One region of the Streptomyces vulcanius genome, then DNA from elsewhere that is predicted to be linked to it. Evidence: riboswitches for the same ligand, from Rfam matches in the RefSeq annotation. Region 1 holds a riboswitch; the other holds the start of a gene.

Evidence for each region. Region 1 has a riboswitch for glycine ahead of gcvP (aminomethyl-transferring glycine dehydrogenase). Riboswitches for the same ligand answer to the same signal wherever they lie in the genome.
Region 2: another riboswitch for glycine. It lies ahead of gcvT (glycine cleavage system aminomethyltransferase GcvT); the one in region 1 lies ahead of gcvP (aminomethyl-transferring glycine dehydrogenase).

Annotation. Positions count from the first base shown of each region.
Region 1 is NZ_JBHSFK010000028.1:8,146-16,874, reverse strand. Features, by position in the region: gene modA (molybdate ABC transporter substrate-binding protein) at 1-215, shown strand, start outside; gene modB (molybdate ABC transporter permease subunit) at 212-1,051, shown strand; gene ACFPIH_RS35070 (ABC transporter ATP-binding protein) at 1,048-2,130, shown strand; gene ACFPIH_RS35065 (TOBE domain-containing protein) at 2,158-2,577, shown strand; gene gcvP (aminomethyl-transferring glycine dehydrogenase) at 2,626-5,511, opposite strand; glycine riboswitch at 5,694-5,789, opposite strand; gene ACFPIH_RS35055 (PRC-barrel domain-containing protein) at 5,902-6,273, shown strand; gene ACFPIH_RS35050 (hypothetical protein) at 6,291-6,437, opposite strand; gene ACFPIH_RS35045 (DNA polymerase IV) at 6,539-7,999, opposite strand; gene ACFPIH_RS35040 (MerR family transcriptional regulator) at 8,067-8,711, opposite strand.
Region 2 is NZ_JBHSFK010000013.1:83,989-92,717, forward strand. Features, by position in the region: gene ACFPIH_RS21070 (hypothetical protein) at 247-636, opposite strand; gene ACFPIH_RS21075 (L-serine ammonia-lyase) at 1,855-3,222, opposite strand; gene glyA (serine hydroxymethyltransferase) at 3,281-4,546, opposite strand; gene gcvH (glycine cleavage system protein GcvH) at 4,557-4,934, opposite strand; gene gcvT (glycine cleavage system aminomethyltransferase GcvT) at 5,045-6,166, opposite strand; glycine riboswitch at 6,242-6,364, opposite strand; glycine riboswitch at 6,365-6,473, opposite strand; gene ACFPIH_RS21095 (AAA family ATPase) at 6,645-7,319, shown strand; gene ACFPIH_RS21100 (enhanced serine sensitivity protein SseB) at 7,397-8,200, shown strand; gene ACFPIH_RS21105 (enhanced serine sensitivity protein SseB C-terminal domain-containing protein) at 8,342-8,729, shown strand, end outside.

The DNA.
Region 1 (8,729 bases):
CCGACGCGGCGGTCGTCTACAAGACCGATGTGCACGCGGCCGGTGACAAGGTGGAGGGCGTGGACTTCCCCGAGTCGGCCGACGCCATCAACGACTACCCGATCGCGCTGCTCAAGGACGCGCCCAACGCGGCCGCCGCCAAGGCGTTCATCGCGCTGGTGCAGTCCGCCGACGGCCAGAAGGTCCTGAGCGAGGCCGGGTTCCTCAAGCCGTGACGTCACCCGTGAAACCCCGCGCCGCGGACGCTCTGGAGAGCGCTCCGCGACGCGTCCGCACGGGCGTCCCACTGCCCCTCCTTCTGCCGGCGCTGATCGGCCTGGTGTTTCTGGTCCTCCCGCTTCTCGCCCTGCTGATCCGGGCTCCCTGGCGGGCCATGCCCGATCTGCTGACCAGCGCCGAGGTATGGCAGGCCCTGCGGCTCTCCCTGATCTGCGCCACGGCGGCGACGGCGGTGAGCCTGGTGCTCGGGGTGCCGCTGGCCTGGCTGCTGGCCCGGGTCGAGTTCCCCGGGCGCGGTCTCGTCCGGGCCCTGGTGACGCTGCCGCTGGTGCTGCCGCCGGTGGTCGGCGGTGTGGCGCTGCTGATGGCTCTCGGCCGCAACGGCGTCGTGGGGCGCCTGCTCGACTCCTGGTTCGGGATCACGCTGCCCTTCACCACGGCGGGTGTCGTGGTCGCGGAGGCGTTCGTGGCGATGCCGTTCCTCGTGATCAGCGTGGAGGGCACCCTGCGGGCCACCGACCCCCGCTACGAGGAGGCCGCCGCCACACTCGGCGCCTCCCGCTTCACCGCCTTCCGCCGGGTCACCCTGCCCCTGATCGCGCCGGGCGTCGCGGCGGGCGCGGTCCTGGCGTGGGCCCGGGCGCTCGGCGAGTTCGGCGCGACGATCACCTTCGCCGGCAACTTCCCCGGCCGCACCCAGACCATGCCGCTCGCGGTCTACCTCGCTCTCCAGAGCGACCCGGAGGCGGCCATAGCCCTCAGCCTGGTCCTGCTGGCCGTGTCGATCGCCGTCCTCGCCGGGCTGCGGGACCGCTGGATGACGGCGTCATGAGCACGATACGAGACGATGTCCGGGTGACCGCTCCCGATGCCCAGGGCCTCGACGCCCGTCTGGTCGTCGACCGCGGCTCCTTCCGCCTCGACATCGCCCTGTCGGCGGCCCCCGGCGACGTCGTCGCCCTGCTCGGCCCGAACGGCGCCGGCAAGACCACCGCCCTGCGCGCCCTCGCCGGGCTCGTCCCGCTCAGCGCCGGCCACCTCCGGCTGGACGGTACGGCCCTGGAGCGCACCCCGCCCGAGTCCCGGCCGGTCGGCGTGGTCTTCCAGGACTACCTGCTCTTCCCGCACCTCACCGCCCTCGACAACGTGGCCTTCGGCCCGCGCTGCCTAGGCGCATCCAAGACGGCGGCCCGTGCCCTGGCGGCCGAGTGGCTGGAGCGCATGGGCCTCGCCGCCCACGCCGGTGCCAAGCCGCGCCGGCTCTCCGGCGGCCAGGCGCAGCGTGTCGCCGTCGCCCGCGCCCTCGCCACGAACCCCCGGCTGCTGCTGCTCGACGAGCCCCTGGCGGCCCTGGACGCCCGCACCCGACTGGAGGTACGGGCCCAGCTCCGGCGCCATCTGGCCGATTTCGAGGCGGTCGCCGTCCTCGTCACCCACGACCCGCTGGACGCCATGGTCCTCGCCGACCGACTCGTCGTCGTGGAGGACGGCCGGATCGTCCAGGAGGGCGGCCCGTCCGACATCGCCCGCCATCCCCGCACGGACTACATCGCCCAGCTGGTCGGCCTGAACCTCTACCGGGGCCGCGCCGACGGCCACACGGTCCGGCTCGACACCGGCCCGGCCATCACCACCACCGAGATCCTCACCGGCCCGGTGTTCGTCGCGTTCCCGCCGAGCGCGGTCACCCTCCACCGCGACCGCCCCACCGGCACCAGCGCCCGCAACCTCTGGCGCTGTGAGGTGGCCGGTCTCGAGACCCACGGCGACCAGATCCGCGCCGACCTCGGCGGCGAACTCCCGCTCGCCGCCGACCTCACCACGGTCGCCGCCGCCGAGCTCGACCTGCACCCGGGCGCCACGGTCTGGGCGACGGTCAAGGCGACCCAGACCCACGCATACCCGGCTTGAGGCACCGGGCGGCCTACGTTGGTGCCCATGACCCTGAGCATCCGCAACCAGCTTCCCGGTACCGTCACCGCCGTCCACCCCGGCGAGGTGATGGCCGCCGTAAAGGTCCACCTCGACGGCGGCCAGGACCTCATGGCGGCCATCACCCTGGAAGCCGCCCAGCAGCTCGCCCTGACCGCCGGTACCGCCGTCCGGGCCCTGGTGAAGTCGACGGAGGTCTCCCTGGCCACCGGCCCGGTCGACGGCCTCTCGATCCGCAACCGGCTTCCCGGCGCGATCACCGGTCTCGTCACCGGCGAAGTCATGGCCTCCGTGAAGATCTCCGTGCCGGGCGGCGAACTCACCGCGGTAATCACCAAGGACGCGGCCATCGACCTCGGCCTCTTCGTGGGCTCCGACGTCATCGCCCTGATCAAGTCGACCGAGGTGTCCCTGGAGACGGTGTAGCGGACAGGCGGGCCCCGGCGCGGCGGCCGGGGCCCCACCTCTCCGGGCTCAGTCCTCGTACGCGTCCAGCGGCGGGCACGAGCAGACCAGGTTCCGGTCGCCGAAGGCCTGGTCGATCCGGCGCACCGGCGGCCAGTACTTGTCGGCGGCGGACACCCCGGCCGGGAAGACGGCCTCCTCACGGGTGTACGCGTGCTCCCACTCCCCGCCGAGCGCGGCGGCGGTGTGCGGAGCCTGCCGCAGCGGGTTGTCCTCGGCCGGCCACTCCCCGGCGCCCACCCTGTCGATCTCCGCGCGGATGGCGATCATCGCCTCGCAGAACCGGTCCAGCTCGATGATGTCCTCGGACTCGGTCGGCTCGATCATCAGCGTCCCCGCCACCGGGAACGACATCGTCGGCGCGTGGAACCCGTAGTCGATCAGCCGCTTCGCGACATCGTCCACGCTGACCCCGGTCGCCTTGGTCAGCGGTCGCAGGTCGATGATGCACTCGTGCGCGACCAGCCCGCCGGGGCCGGTGTAGAGCACCGGGTAGTGCGGTTCGAGCCGCTTGGCGATGTAGTTGGCGCTGAGCACCGCCACCTGGGTGGCCCGCTTCAGCCCCTCCCCGCCCATGAGCCGCACATACGCCCATGAGATCGGCAGGATCCCCGCGGACCCCCAGGGCGCGGCCGAGACCGGCCCGACCCCCGTCGCGGGCCCGGCGGCGGGCTGCAACGGGTGGTTCGGCAGATACGGCGCGAGGTGCGACCGTACGGCCACCGGGCCCACACCCGGCCCTCCGCCGCCGTGCGGGATGCAGAAGGTCTTGTGCAGGTTCAGGTGGGAGACGTCACCGCCGAAGTGGCCCGGCTTGGCGAGCCCGACGAGCGCGTTGAGGTTGGCGCCGTCCACGTACACCTGCCCGCCCGCCTCGTGCACCTGGGCGCAGATGTCGGCGACGTGCTCCTCGAACACCCCGTGCGTCGACGGGTACGTGATCATCAACACCGCCAGCTCCTCGCGGTGCTGCTCGATCCTGGCCCGCAGGTCCTCGACGTCGATCTCGCCGTCCTCGGCGGTCTTCACGACGACCACCCTCATACCCGCCATCACGGCGCTCGCCGCGTTCGTCCCGTGCGCGGAGGACGGGATCAGACACACGGTCCGCCGCTCGTCCCCGTTGGCCCGGTGGTACCCGCGCACGGCCAGCAGCCCGGCCAGCTCGCCCTGCGAGCCGGCGTTCGGCTGCAGCGACACCTTGTCGTACCCGGTGACCTCGGCGAGCTGCTCCTCCAGCTCACGGATGAGCGTGAGGTAGCCCTCCGCCTGCTCGGCGGGCGCGAAGGGGTGCAGCTGCCCGAACTCGGGCCAGGTGACCGGCTCCATCTCGGTGGTCGCGTTGAGCTTCATCGTGCAGGAGCCCAGCGGGATCATGCCCCGGTCGAGCGCGTAGTCCCGGTCGGCGAGCCGGCGCAGGTAGCGCAGCATCGCCGTCTCGGAACGGTGCTGGTGGAACACCGGGTGGGTCAGGACCGCGTCGGACCGCAGCAGCCCGGCGGGCAGCGCCTCCCCGGCCGCCGCGTCCAGCGCCTCGATGTCGCCCTCGACCCCGAAGGCGGCCCACACGGCGGCCACCTGGGCCCGCGCGGTGGTCTCGTCGCACGCGACCGACACCCGGTCGGCGTCCACGCGCCACAGGTTGACACCCCGCTCCCGCCCGGCGGCGACGACCTCGCCGGCCTTCCCGGGCACCCGCGCGGTCAGCGTGTCGAAGTACGAGCCGTGCACGACCTCCACACCACCTGCGGTGAGCCCCGCGGCCAGGATCGAGGCGTACCGGTGCGTCCGCCGGGCGATGGCCCGCAGCCCCTCGGGCCCGTGGTAGACGGCGTACATCCCTGCCATCACCGCGAGCAGCACCTGCGCCGTGCAGATGTTGCTGGTGGCCTTCTCCCGCCGGATGTGCTGCTCACGCGTCTGCAGGGCGAGCCGGTAGGCCTTGTGCCCGTCCGCGTCCACGGACACGCCCACGAGCCGCCCGGGCAGACTGCGCGCGAACTTCTCGTGCACCGCCATAAAGCCCGCGTGGGGCCCGCCGAAGCCCATCGGCACCCCGAACCGCTGCGTCGTACCGACCGCGATGTCCGCCCCGAGCTCGCCCGGCGACTTCAGCAACGTCAGCGCGAGCAGATCCGCGGCGACGGTCACCAGCGCACCGAGCCCGTGCGCCTCGTCGATCACCGCCTTGATGTCCCGTACGACACCGGAGGCGCCCGGGTACTGGATCAGCACCCCGTTGATCTCACGCCCGGCGACCTCGGCCGGGATGCCGTCACTGAGGTCGGCGACCACGACCTCCACGCCCGTCGGCTCCGCGCGCGTCTCGATCACGGCGACCGTCTGCGGCAGCACGTCCGCGTCGATCAGGAAGAGCCCCTTCTTGTTCTTCCCCATCCGCCGGGACAGCGCCATCGCCTCGGCGGCGGCCGTGCCCTCGTCGAGCAGCGAGGCACCGGAGGTCGGCAGCCCGGTGAGGTCGGCCACCATGGTCTGGAAGTTCAGCAGCGCCTCCAGGCGCCCCTGCGAGATCTCCGGCTGGTAGGGGGTGTAGGCCGTGTACCAGGCCGGGTTCTCCATGACATTGCGCAGGATCACCGGCGGCGTGAACGTGCCGTAGTACCCGAGTCCGATCATCGAGTGGAGGACCTGGTTGCGGTCGGCCAGCGACCTCAGCTCCGCCAGCACCTCGGCCTCGGTGCGCGCGCCCGGCAGCTCCAGCGCCCCGGCGTTCTTGATCACGTCCGGGACCGCGGCGGCGGTCAGCTCGTCGAGCGAGCCGTATCCGACCTGGGCGAGCATCTTGGCCCGGGCCTCCTGGTCGGGCCCGATGTGGCGCTGCTCGAAGGGGATTCCCTGTTCGAGTTCGGAGAGTGGAATGCGATCGGCGGTCATTGCTGAGGCCTCCTGGTCTGACGACCTTCAAGGGGCTCCACGGCACGGATCCCCGGACGGCCTCCCCCTCTGTCATCTCAACCTGAGAGCTTCACCGGCCGCCCACGGGCAGCCGGCTTTCACCGTCGGTGAGGACGGAGGCCGTCGACGCCGTCGACATCCGTCCTGCTTTCCAGAGTGACCTCGTCCGTGCGGTACGTGAGCCTGAGAGATTCCGGGGAGGATTTGCTCCTTCGGCGCCTCCGATGGTGTCCGGAGGACTCTCCCGCATGGGGTCTGCAGCCGTTGTCAGACTACCAGCGAGGTCAATGACGGCCCCTCGAGTGGCCGTGCGTCCCAATGTGTTCTTTTGTAGTGCTTACGACGGAGTTGCGAACACGTGGAGGGCCCGTGCAGACCGACATCGATCCGCGCAACCTGATCGGCCGCAAGGCGTTCGACCGCAATGGCGCCAAGATCGGCACCGTCGACGAGGTCTACCTGGACGACGCGACCGGAGTACCCGAGTGGGCGGCCATACGCACCGGCCTGTTCTCCCGCGACGCGTTCGTCCCGCTGGAGCCCAGCAAGCTGGTGGAGGGCACCCTGCGCGTCCCCTTCGACCGGGCCCTGATCAAGGACGCCCCCGACTTCGGCGTGGGCCGCCACCTCTCCCCCGAACAGGAACTCCAGCTGTATCACCACTACGGCCTCGACGTGGCCTCCCCGCCCCCGCTCCCTGACCACGACTTCGGCCGACTGGCAGGCACCGACGAGAGCTGAGCCCCTCCGGCATCTTTTCAGGAGCCGCAGACCCGTATGAGTGCCGCGAGCGCCCCGGCGGGGTCGTGGAGCACCCGCGCGCCGCCCGTGACGACCCGGCGGGCGCCGGCGTCGACCGGGTCGGTCCGCGCCCAGTCCACCGGGACCCGCGGTGCCCCACGCACAGGACCCCACGAGCAGCAGCCCCACGAGCAGCAGCCGCACCACATCACCGCGCCGCTCCGCCCACCGGGCGACCCGCTCGGCAACCTCCCGTACCGTCATGTCACACCCCCTTCACTCTCTGTAACGACTCGGTCTGATCCGGGGTTCCCTCCCCCGCAACGAATCTCTCAGCCGCTTTCCCGGCCGCCTTCTCAGCCGCCTCCTCAGCCGCGGAGTCCCCTTCCTCAGGTGTTCGCCGCACCAGCGGCAAGGGCTCCGCAACCGCCAGCTCGGGATCGTCGACGCGGAACGTCCGCACCCGCCCCGGCTCCGACTCCGGCGTCTCGAACCGCACGGTGACCCGGCCAAGCCCGCTGCCCTGCACCCACCCGTGCCCGAGCTCCGCGTGCCGTACGTCGTGCCCGGGGCGCCACCGGTGCTCGGCCGGCACCGGCTCCTCGCCGACGGGCTCGTCGGGCACCTCTTCCTCGGACAGGTCCGCCCGCTCCTCCGCGGCCTGGGCGAACAGGTCCTCCTGGGTGAAGTCGGCCAGACCGCTGACCCCGACCCCGAGCAGCCGCACCCCGCCCGTCGTGTCCACGGAGTCCAGTAGCCGCGCCGCGGCCTCCCGCACCACCCCCGGATCGTCCGTCGGCCCGCGCAGGGTCTCGGATCGGGTCAGCGTGGAGAAGTCATAGCGCCGGACCTTCAGCACGATGGTCCGCCCCGACAGCCCGGACTCCCGCAGCCTGCGCACGCACCGGTCCGCCAGCCGCCGCACCTCCAGCCCCACCCGGACCCGGTCGTGGATGTCCAGGTCGTAGGTGTCCTCGACCGACACCGACTTCGTCTCCCGCTCCGCCACCACGGGCCGGTCGTCCCGGGCCAGGGCCATCGCGTACAGCGCGTGTCCGTGCGCCTTGCCCACCATGCGCACCAGCTCGTCCTCACCGGCCTCGGCGATCTCGTCGACCGTGGTGATGCCGGCCCGCCGCAGATGGTCGCCGGTGGCCGGCCCGACCCCGGGCAGCGTCCGCACCGGCATGGGTCCGAGGAGCGCCCGCTCGGTCCCCGGCTCGATGAGCACCAGACCGTCGGGCTTGGCCTGCTCGGAGGCGATCTTGGCGAGCATCTTGCAGGACGCCAGCCCCACCGACCCCGTGAGCCCCGTGACGGCCCTGATGTCCGCCCGCAGCCGGATCCCGGCCAGCAGCGCCGACTCCCCGTCCCAGGCGGTACCCCCGGCCTCCAGGTCCACGAACGCCTCGTCGAGGCTCAGCGGCTCCACCAGCGGCGACAGTGCCCGCAGCAGCGCCATCACCTGGTCGCTGATCGACCGGTAGAAGCCGAAGCGCGGGACGAGGTAGGCGGCGTTCGGAGCGAGCCGGCGCGCCTGGGCCATGGGCATCGCCGAGTGCACCCCGAAGGTCCGCGCCTCGTACGACGCGGTCGCCACCACCCCGCGCGGCCCGAGACCGCCCACGACCACGGCCTTCCCGCGCAGACTCGGCTTGGACGCCTGCTCCGCCTGGGCGTAGAAGGCATCCATGTCGAGATGCAGGATCGTGGGCGCGTTTCTCACACGTCCGATGCTGCACTACGGCACTGACAACAGCGTCGGCACGGCGCGGGCAGCGGGCCGCCGCGGCTCAGACCGCCCGGTTGCGCCGCCGTGCCAGCTCGTCCGCCGGGTTGGGCCCGACGAGCGTCTCTCCGGTGTCGACCCGCTCGCCGTGCAGCTGCGACAGCGCGTTCTCCACGTCCCGCCAGACCACGCCGACGGCGATCCCGAAGATGCCCTGGCCGCCCTGGAGCAGCGCGTGGACCTCGTCCGGCGAGGTGCACTCGTAGACCGTCGCGCCGTCGCTCATCAGCGTCATGCGCTCCAGATCGCGGAAGCCGCGCTCCCGCAGATGCTGGACGGTGGTGCGGATGTTCTGCAGCGACACCCCGGTGTCGAGGAATCGCTTGACGATCTTCAGGACGACGACGTCCCGGAAGCTGTACAGACGCTGCGTGCCGGACCCGTACGCGGGCCGCACGCTCGGCTCGACGAGGCCGGTGCGCGCCCAGTAGTCGAGTTGCCGGTAGGTGATGCCGGCGGCCGCACAGGCCGTCGGTCCGCGGTAGCCGATCTGCTCGGACGCCATGGATGTCGCCCCTCCGCTGCTCGGCACGGCCGCCGGTCGCTGCGGAACGTGATCGGCCGCGCTGCCGTAAAGCGGGTACGGACCGCTTCCCCCGATACCGAGTCCGGGGGCACCCCCAGCCGTACCGTCGCCGCTGCTTCTCACGCCGACCTCCGTCCTTGA
Region 2 (8,729 bases), on a different contig from region 1:
GACATTTGCTGGACGTGCGGTATCCGCAGTGTCTTCCCCTGAGGGGAGCGCTCTGCTCGCGGTCGGTACGCGGGACGGGAAACTGGCAACTCATCAGTTGACCTGAGCATCGAGGCCAACTCGTCCACTGAGGTCGGATCGAGGGCTGCAACCGGAGTGCCAGTCACTGCGCCAGTCCCCGACCCTACTCAGTGAGGTTTTCTCAGAGAAATGATCTTGCGAACTAGCCTGTCGCGGTGGACGGAATCACACCCCTGACGGGATGGCGAACGGGTCATACCCCTCGGGCATTAAACAGCCGTAGTCCTGCAGTGGTTGCGGATCGTTCAGCACGATCCGCTTCCACTCGCCCGCAGGTGAGAGTCCGTCTGAGCGGTCCAGAACTCGTTGGCCCGGGAGTCCGGCGGACGCTGGTGCGTCGGCTGCGAGTCGACCGAAGCGGTCCAGCAGAGCCCACACAGCGTCGTAGACATCACGGATTTCCTCGGCTGCCCTCTCCTCGGTGATTTCAGGGGAGGCTTCGCGGTACACGGCGCGGGCCGAAGCGACAAAACGCTCCGGATCGACGATCACCACGTCCTGGCGCATCCGAACGCTGATCGTCATACCCGGCGTCGGGGCTGGCATCTCATCCACCGGCCCACGGTACTGCGTCGGAAGCGCGACCAACCGCGGATTCTCCCTTGTGCACGGCCAGCAAGGTACGCCCCGGCTGTGAGATCCACTGGGCAACGGCCGGGGCGCCGTCGAGATCGAGGCGCTCACGCTCGTCGTGGAGGCGGTCTCCAACAAGGGTGCGATCGGCCGCCCGCTGCACACCTCGGCTCTGGCCGGAACCGTGCGCTGTTCCTCAGCCGCACCACGGGGTACGACCTTGCCAAGTGCGGCCGGTACCAGTGCACGGTCCTGCGTCTGGGCAACGCCTGCCGGGTCGTCACTGCCGACTTGCTCAAGCTGCTCCACATCGACGTACCGGGGCCCGCAGGCGTCGAAGAGCCGACGGCTGCGACACCCAAGACGGACCTGGGCCGTTCCTCGTTGAGCGGCTGTTGCTGCTGCGTGTGCTGCTGTGCTCATCGGCGTGAGGGATGTTGGCGAGGGACCCGCGAGTAGCGGCGATCGTCTCGTATGTGCGATCTCGACAAGCCGGACGACGCTCCGGGCTGCGTTATACACGGGGACGGTCTCTCCTGGGGCTGCTTCGAATCGTTCGACGCCGAGGGTGAAGGTCTTCGAGGCGTACTGCGCCACCACGGTCGGCGGGTAGGAAATCGTGGGGCGTCGTGAACCGCGCGGTACGGCGATGTGCACTGCTGTGGGGATGTCGTCGATCAGCTCGTGCAGGGCCAGGGCGGGCTCACCGCACACGACAGCGCGAGGAGCCCGTGCGCACACAGCCAGCAGATCAGCGTGCGCGGTCTCCGGGGCGTCTGCCCGCCGGTACACGCCACGGGACAGTTCGTCTATCTCCCCTTCGGTGACCAAGCCCGCCAGATCGCGGGGGGAGAGCAGGGCCTGACGTGCTTGCGCCGTCGTGGACGTAGAGGGGAGGTCGGCCAACCGCTGCTGCACACGGGAGCCTTCCGTAGTGTCCATGTATCGAATGGTGCCCCTTGAATGGGTTTATGGGATCGATTTGATGCGCCCTGGCGGCTGATGGCCAGGACGGATCGGGACAGTGATCGAAGGTGCCACGACCCCGCAGGTCAGACGCCCAACCTGTGGGATTTCCTGGGGACTTTTCGGGGACTTTCACGCCTGTCCCAGGGACGTTCCGGGGACTTTCCGCCGCGTAAGCAGGGAAGGCACCGACAGCGCCGAAAGACACGAACGCGCTGGTCAGGGCGTATCCCCTCAGCACTCGATGATGTTCACCGCCAGCCCGCCCCGGGCCGTCTCCTTGTACTTGACGCTCATGTCGGCGCCCGTGTCCTTCATCGTCTTGATGACCTTGTCGAGGGACACCTTGTGGGAGCCGTCGCCGCGCATGGCCATGCGGGCGGCGGTGACGGCCTTGACCGCGGCCATGCCGTTGCGTTCGATGCAGGGGATCTGGACGAGGCCGCCGACGGGGTCGCAGGTGAGGCCGAGGTTGTGTTCCATGCCGATCTCGGCGGCGTTCTCGACCTGTTCCGGGCTGCCGCCCAGCACCTCGGCGAGGGCGCCCGCCGCCATCGAGCAGGCGGAGCCGACCTCGCCCTGGCAGCCGACCTCGGCGCCGGAGATGGAGGCGTTCTCCTTGAAGAGCATCCCGATCGCGCCGGCCGCGAGCAGGAAGCGGACGACGCCGTCCTCGTCGGCGCCGGGGATGAAGTTGATGAAGTAGTGGAGGACGGCGGGGATGATGCCGGCCGCGCCGTTCGTGGGGGCCGTCACCACGCGGCCGCCCGCCGCGTTCTCCTCGTTCACCGCCATGGCGTAGAGCGTGATCCACTCCATGGAGTGGGCCAACGGGTCGCCCTCGGCGCGGAGTTGACGGGCCGTCATCGCGGCGCGGCGGCGGACCCGCAGGCCGCCGGGGAGGATGCCCTCGCGGGACATGCCCCGGGAGACACAGGACTGCATCACCCGCCAGATGTCCAGGAGCCCGGAGCGGATCTCGTCCTCGGTGCGCCAGGCGCGCTCGTTCTCCAGCATCAGGGAGGAGATCGACAGGCCCGTCTCCTTCGTGAGGCGCAGCAGTTCGTCGCCGGTGCGGAAGGAGTACTTCAGGACCGTGTCGTCCAGCTTGATGCGGTCCGCGCCCACCGCGTCCTCGTCGACGACGAAGCCGCCGCCCACCGAGTAGTACGTCTTGGAGAGGAGTTCGGCGCCGGAGGCGTCGTACGCCCACAGGGTCATGCCGTTCGCGTGGTACGGGAGGGTCTTGCGGCGGTGCAGTTTCAGGTCCTCGGTGAAGGAGAAGGGGATCTCCCGTTCGGCCAGCAGGCGCAGCCGGCCCGTCGACTTGATCTGCTCGATCCGTTCGTCCGCCGTCTCCACGTCCACCGTGCGCGGGGAGGAGCCCTCCAGGCCCAGCAGGACCGCCTTCGGGGTGCCGTGGCCGTGCCCGGTCGCGCCGAGGGAGCCGTACAGCTCGGAGCGGACCGCCGCCACGGAGTCCAGCAGCCCCTCGTTGCGCAGCCGGCGGGCGAACAGGCCGGCCGCGCGCATCGGGCCGACCGTGTGGGAGCTGGACGGGCCGATGCCGATCGAGAACAGGTCGAAGACCGAGATGGCCACGGGGACTCCTCGAGAGAGGGCGGGGGGTACGGGTCGTCGGGTACCCCCCACCGGGGAACTACTTGTTCAGTGCGGGGTACAGCGGGTGCTTGTCGGCCAGGGCCTTCACCCGGGTCTTCAGCGATTCCGCGTCGTAGGAGGGCTTCAGGGCCTGCGCGATCACGTCCGCCACCTCCGCGAAGTCCTCGGCCGTGAAGCCGCGGGTCGCGAGGGCCGGCGTGCCGATCCGCAGACCGGACGTCACCATCGGCGGGCGCGGGTCGTTCGGGACGGCGTTGCGGTTGACGGTGATGCCGACCTCGTGGAGACGGTCCTCGGCCTGCTGCCCGTCCAGTTCGGACGCACGCAGGTCGACGAGGATCAGGTGGACGTCCGTGCCGCCGGACAGGACGTTCACGCCGGCCTCCCGGGCGTCCGCCGCTGTCAGGCGCTCGGCGAGGATCCTCGCGCCGTCCACCGTACGCCGCTGGCGCTCCTTGAAGTCCTCCGAGGCCGCGACCTTGAAGGAGACCGCCTTCGCCGCGATCACATGCTCCAGGGGGCCGCCCTGGAAGCCCGGGAAGACGGACGAGTTCAGCTTCTTGGCGAAGGACGACTTCGCCAGGATGATGCCGCCGCGCGGGCCGCCCAGCGTCTTGTGGGTGGTGGAGGTGACGACGTCCGCGTACGGCACCGGGTTCGGGTGCAGGCCCGCCGCGACCAGGCCCGCGAAGTGCGCCATGTCGACCCACAGATACGCCTCGACCTCGTCGGCGATCCGGCGGAACTCGGCGAAGTCCAGCCGGCGCGGGTACGCCGACCAGCCCGCGATGATCACCTTCGGGCGGTGCTCCTTGGCGAGCCGCTCCAGCTCGGCCATGTCGACCAGGCCGGTCTCCGCGTCCACGTGGTAGGCGACCACGTCGAACTGCTTCCCGGAGAAGTTCAGCCGCATCCCGTGGGTGAGATGGCCGCCGTGCGCGAGGTCCAGTCCCAGGATGGTGTCGCCGGGCTGGGCCAGCGCGAACAGGGCGGCCTGGTTGGCGGAGGCACCCGAGTGCGGCTGGACGTTGGCGTACTCGGCGCCGAACAGTTCCTTGAGCCGGTCGATCGCGATCTGCTCGGCCACGTCGACGTGTTCGCAGCCGCCGTAGTAGCGGCGGCCCGGGTAGCCCTCGGCGTACTTGTTGGTCAGCACCGAGCCCTGCGCCTCCATGACCGCGAGCGGAGCGAAGTTCTCCGAGGCGATCATCTCGAGCGTGGACTGCTGACGGTTCAGCTCGGCGTCGACCGCGGCGGCGATCTCCGGGTCGAGCTCGTGCAGGGGCGTGTTCAGAACAGTCATCTACGGATCCTCAGCCGGCGGTGAAGGCGGTGTACTCGTCGGCGGACAGCAGCTCGTCCTGCTCGCCCGTGACGCGCACCTTGAACAGCCACCCGCCCTCGAAGGGGGCGGAGTTCACCAGCGACGGGTCGTCGACGACGTCCTGGTTGACCTCGACGACCTCGCCGTCGACCGGCGAGTACAGGTCGCTGACCGACTTGGTCGACTCCAGCTCACCGCAGGACTCGCCCGCGGTCACCGTGGCACCGGCCTCCGGAAGCTGGACGAAGACCACGTCGCCGAGCGCGTTGGCCGCGTGCTCCGTGATGCCGACCGTCGACACGCCGTCCTCGGCGGCCGACAGCCACTCGTGCTCCTTGCTGTAGCGCAGCTGCTGGGGGTTGCTCATGGCCTGAATTCTCCTGTACACGGGGGAGGGGTGATGAAGGGGAGACTACGGAAGACGTGCGTGAGCAGCGGTGACGCCGTGGTTAAGCACGTCCGGCATCGCCTGTGGCGTTACTTCTGACGCTTGTAGAAGGGCAGCGCCACGACCTCGTACGGCTCGTGGCTGCCCCGGATGTCCACGCCGACGCCCGGCGTGCCCGGCGCCGCGTGCGCCGCGTCGACGTACGCCATCGCGATCGGCTTCCCCAGGGTGGGGGAGGGCGCGCCGGAGGTGACCTCGCCGATCACCTCGCCCCCGGCGACGACGGCGTACCCGGCGCGCGGCACCCGGCGGCCCTCGGCGACCAGGCCGACCAGGACGCGCGGGGGCCTGCGCTCGGCGAGAGCGGCGGCCTCGGACAGCGCCTCGCGCCCCACGAAGTCGCCCTCCTTCTCGAACTTGACCACTCGGCCGAGGCCCGCGTCGAAGGGGGTCAGGGACGTGGACAGCTCATGCCCGTACAGCGGCATGCCCGCCTCCAGGCGCAGCGTGTCCCGGCAGGACAGTCCGCAGGGGACCAGACCGGCCTGGGAGCCCGCCCCGGTCAGCGCCTGCCACAGCGCCACCGCGTGCTCCGGCCTCACGAACAGCTCGAAGCCGTCCTCGCCGGTGTACCCGGTGCGCGCGATCAGCGCGGGGACACCGGCCACCGTGCCCGGCAGGCCCGCGTAGTACTTCAGGCCGTCGAGGTCGGCGTCCGTGAGCGCCTTCATGATCCCCGGGGACTCGGGCCCCTGGACGGCGATCAGGGCGTAGGCGTCCCGGTCGTCGCGCACCTCGGCGTCGAAGCCGGCCGCGCGCTCCACCAGCGCGTCCAGCACCACCTGGGCGTTGGAGGCGTTCGCGACCACCATGTAGTCGGTTTCCGCGAGCCGGTAGACGATCAGGTCGTCCAGGATGCCGCCGTCGGCCCGGCAGATCATGGTGTAGCGGGCGCGTCCGGTCCTCACGCCCCCGATGTTCCCCACCAGGGCGAAGTCGAGAAGGGCCGCCGCCTGCGGGCCGGTCACGGTGATCTCGCCCATGTGGGAGAGGTCGAAGAGGCCGGCCCGGGTCCGCACCGCGGTGTGCTCGTCGCGCTCGGAGCCGTAGCGCAGGGGCATGTCCCAGCCGGCGAAGTCGGTCATCGTCGCGCCGAGCGAGCGATGCAGGGCGTCCAGGGCGGTGTGACGGAGTTCGGTACTGCTGCTCATCGGTCGGTCGTCTCCCAAGGCAATGGGGGTCCCTCCCGCGCGAGCGAAGCCGAGCGTGGGGGAGGGCGAGGTCGTTCCTCCCCATCTGTCATCGGAACCTGAGAGGTTCGCCATGATCACACGTATGGACACGTACATGATCCTGGCTTGCACCGTGGGTGGGACCACCGGCGACGGCGGCCCGCTTTTCAGATGTGCCTCGCCCGCGCGGTAACGGGGCCTGAGAGATTCAAGGGAGGGACTTGCTCCTTCGGCGCCCCGACGACAGTGCGAAAAGTGCTGCCGGGGACTCTCCCGCGCGGATTCAAACGGCCGGTATGCAGTTGGCGCGGACATCATCGCACGCCGCGCCCCCGTCGCGGCAGGCCGCATCTGTAACCGGCTTGTGGCGGTACGCGTACGAAAACGCGAGACACCACGCATTACCTTCTCTTTACACTCGACGGGGAGAAGACGTGTCTGACCCCAGGGGAGGACGATCAAGGTGAACAGGACCACGGCGTACGCGACGACCTCGGCCATCGCGCTGCCCGCACAGCCGGCCGCCCCCACCCGGGCGACGTCCGGCGCGCGGCCCGCGCCGGTCGTCCGCGACCTGCGCGAGCGCGCCGGCCACAGCCCCCACGGCCTGCTCTTCGGCCCCCGCGACCTGGTCGTCGTCACCGGTCTGCCGGGCAGCGGAAAGTCCACGCTCATGGCCCGTGCCGTGCCCGGCGCCCGTATCGACTCCCAGGACACCCGCGACCGCTGGGACGCCCGCGCGCCCCGCTTCCTGCCCTACGCGGTCTACCGCCCCCTCGTCCGGTTCGCCCACTACGCCGGGCTGCGCCGCGCGCTGCGCACCGGCGGGGGAGTGGTCGTACACGACTGCGGTACGCAGGCCTGGGTGCGCGACTGGCTGGCCCGCGAGGCCCGCCGCCGGGGCGGCATCCTGCACCTGCTCCTGCTGGACGTCGACCCGGACACGGCCCTCGAGGGACAGCGCGAGCGCGGCCGGGGCGTCTCGCGCTACGCCTTCCTGCGCCACCGCACGGCCGCCGCCCGGCTGATCCGCTCCGTGGAGAAGGGCCGGCTGCCCGAGGGCGTGGGCTCGGCGGTCCTGCTCGACCGGGACGCGGCGGACACCCTGCGCCGGATCGGCTTCACGGGCTGACCCACAGACCCTGAGGAAAGTCCCCGACACCCGATAGCCTTTCAGCCACAGCAGCGGTCCCCAGCAGGTGGTAGCAGATGGACTTCCCCCCGGCGAACTTCCCGGTCTCCCCGGACTTCCCGGAATTCCCGGCGCAGGCGCACCCCCATCCGCACGGCGGATGGCCCGGCAACGAACTGGAGGAGGCGCTCTCCGCCTCCCTCGGCATGCCGACCGCCTCCGGCCGCATCCTCGAGGTGCTCGGACGCAGCTTCGTCTGGGTGCCCCTGCCCAACGGCGGCGGCCCGCACAGCGGTCCCCTCGACCTGCCCACCGTGGAGATCGAAGGCCAGGCGTTCGTGCCGGTGTTCAGCTCCGAGGAGCAGTTCCGCCAGGTCGCCGGCTCGCACATGTCGTACACGATCGCCCCGGCGGTCGAGTTCGCCCGGGGCCTGCCCCCGCAGGTCGGCATCCTCGTCAACCCGGACGGCGTGGTCGGCGTCCCGCTGCCGCCGCCGGCCGTGGCCGAGCTGTGCCGCATGGGCCGCAGCCTCCTGGACGGCCCGGCGGGCGGCGGCCGGGTCCGCCTCTTCGAACCGGACTGGCAGGACGACCCGGTCGACTTCCTGGCCGCCGCCTCCGCGGAGTTCGAGGCGACGGGCGTCGTCGTCACCGCCCGCCGCTGCCTGGCCGCGATCGAGACCGCCGACCCGGTCATGTTCGTCGGCGTCGAGGTCTCCCACCTGGACGCCGACCTCCGCGAACTCCCCCTCGACGCCCTGGGCCGCGCGATGGGCCGGGTCGCGGTCAAGTGGCCGGTCAACCTGATCCTCCTGGACGCCGCCCAGGACCCGGTGGCCGAGTGGATGAGGGACCGGGTCCGCCCCTTCTACCAACGCTGAGTGCACCCACCCAAGGGGCGCGGGGAACTACGCGAACGACCCCCGCGCACCCGCACTCGCAAACGCGCAACAGGCCCCGAGCTCGTAGGCGCTTAAGCTGTTCACAAACGCGGGGCAACTCATAAAAGAAGGGCGGTTCAGGTGAGCGCCAGCGGCATCGCGGCCGGACAGGTCGAGCACATGCTGCGCCAGGTCACGCCCGGGCGCTACGACGCCTACGAGGCCCTCCTGCGCGCTCTCGCGACCCCTTCCTCCGGCCAGGTCTGGATGCTGTTGTGGCACGGCCAGGCCGGCTCCCCGGACGCCCAGTACGGGAACATGGAGGTGGACGGCCACGGCTACGCCCCCTGCGTGACCTCCGCCCAGGAACTCTCGGCGAGCGGCTGGAACCGCTCCTACGAGGTGGTCGACGGAGTCGACGTGGCCCGCACCCTCTACCCCGACCACTACGGCCTCTGGCTGAACCCGCACGCCCCCGGCGGCGGCGTCGGCATCCCGTGGCTGGATCTGCGCCGTATCGCGACCGGTC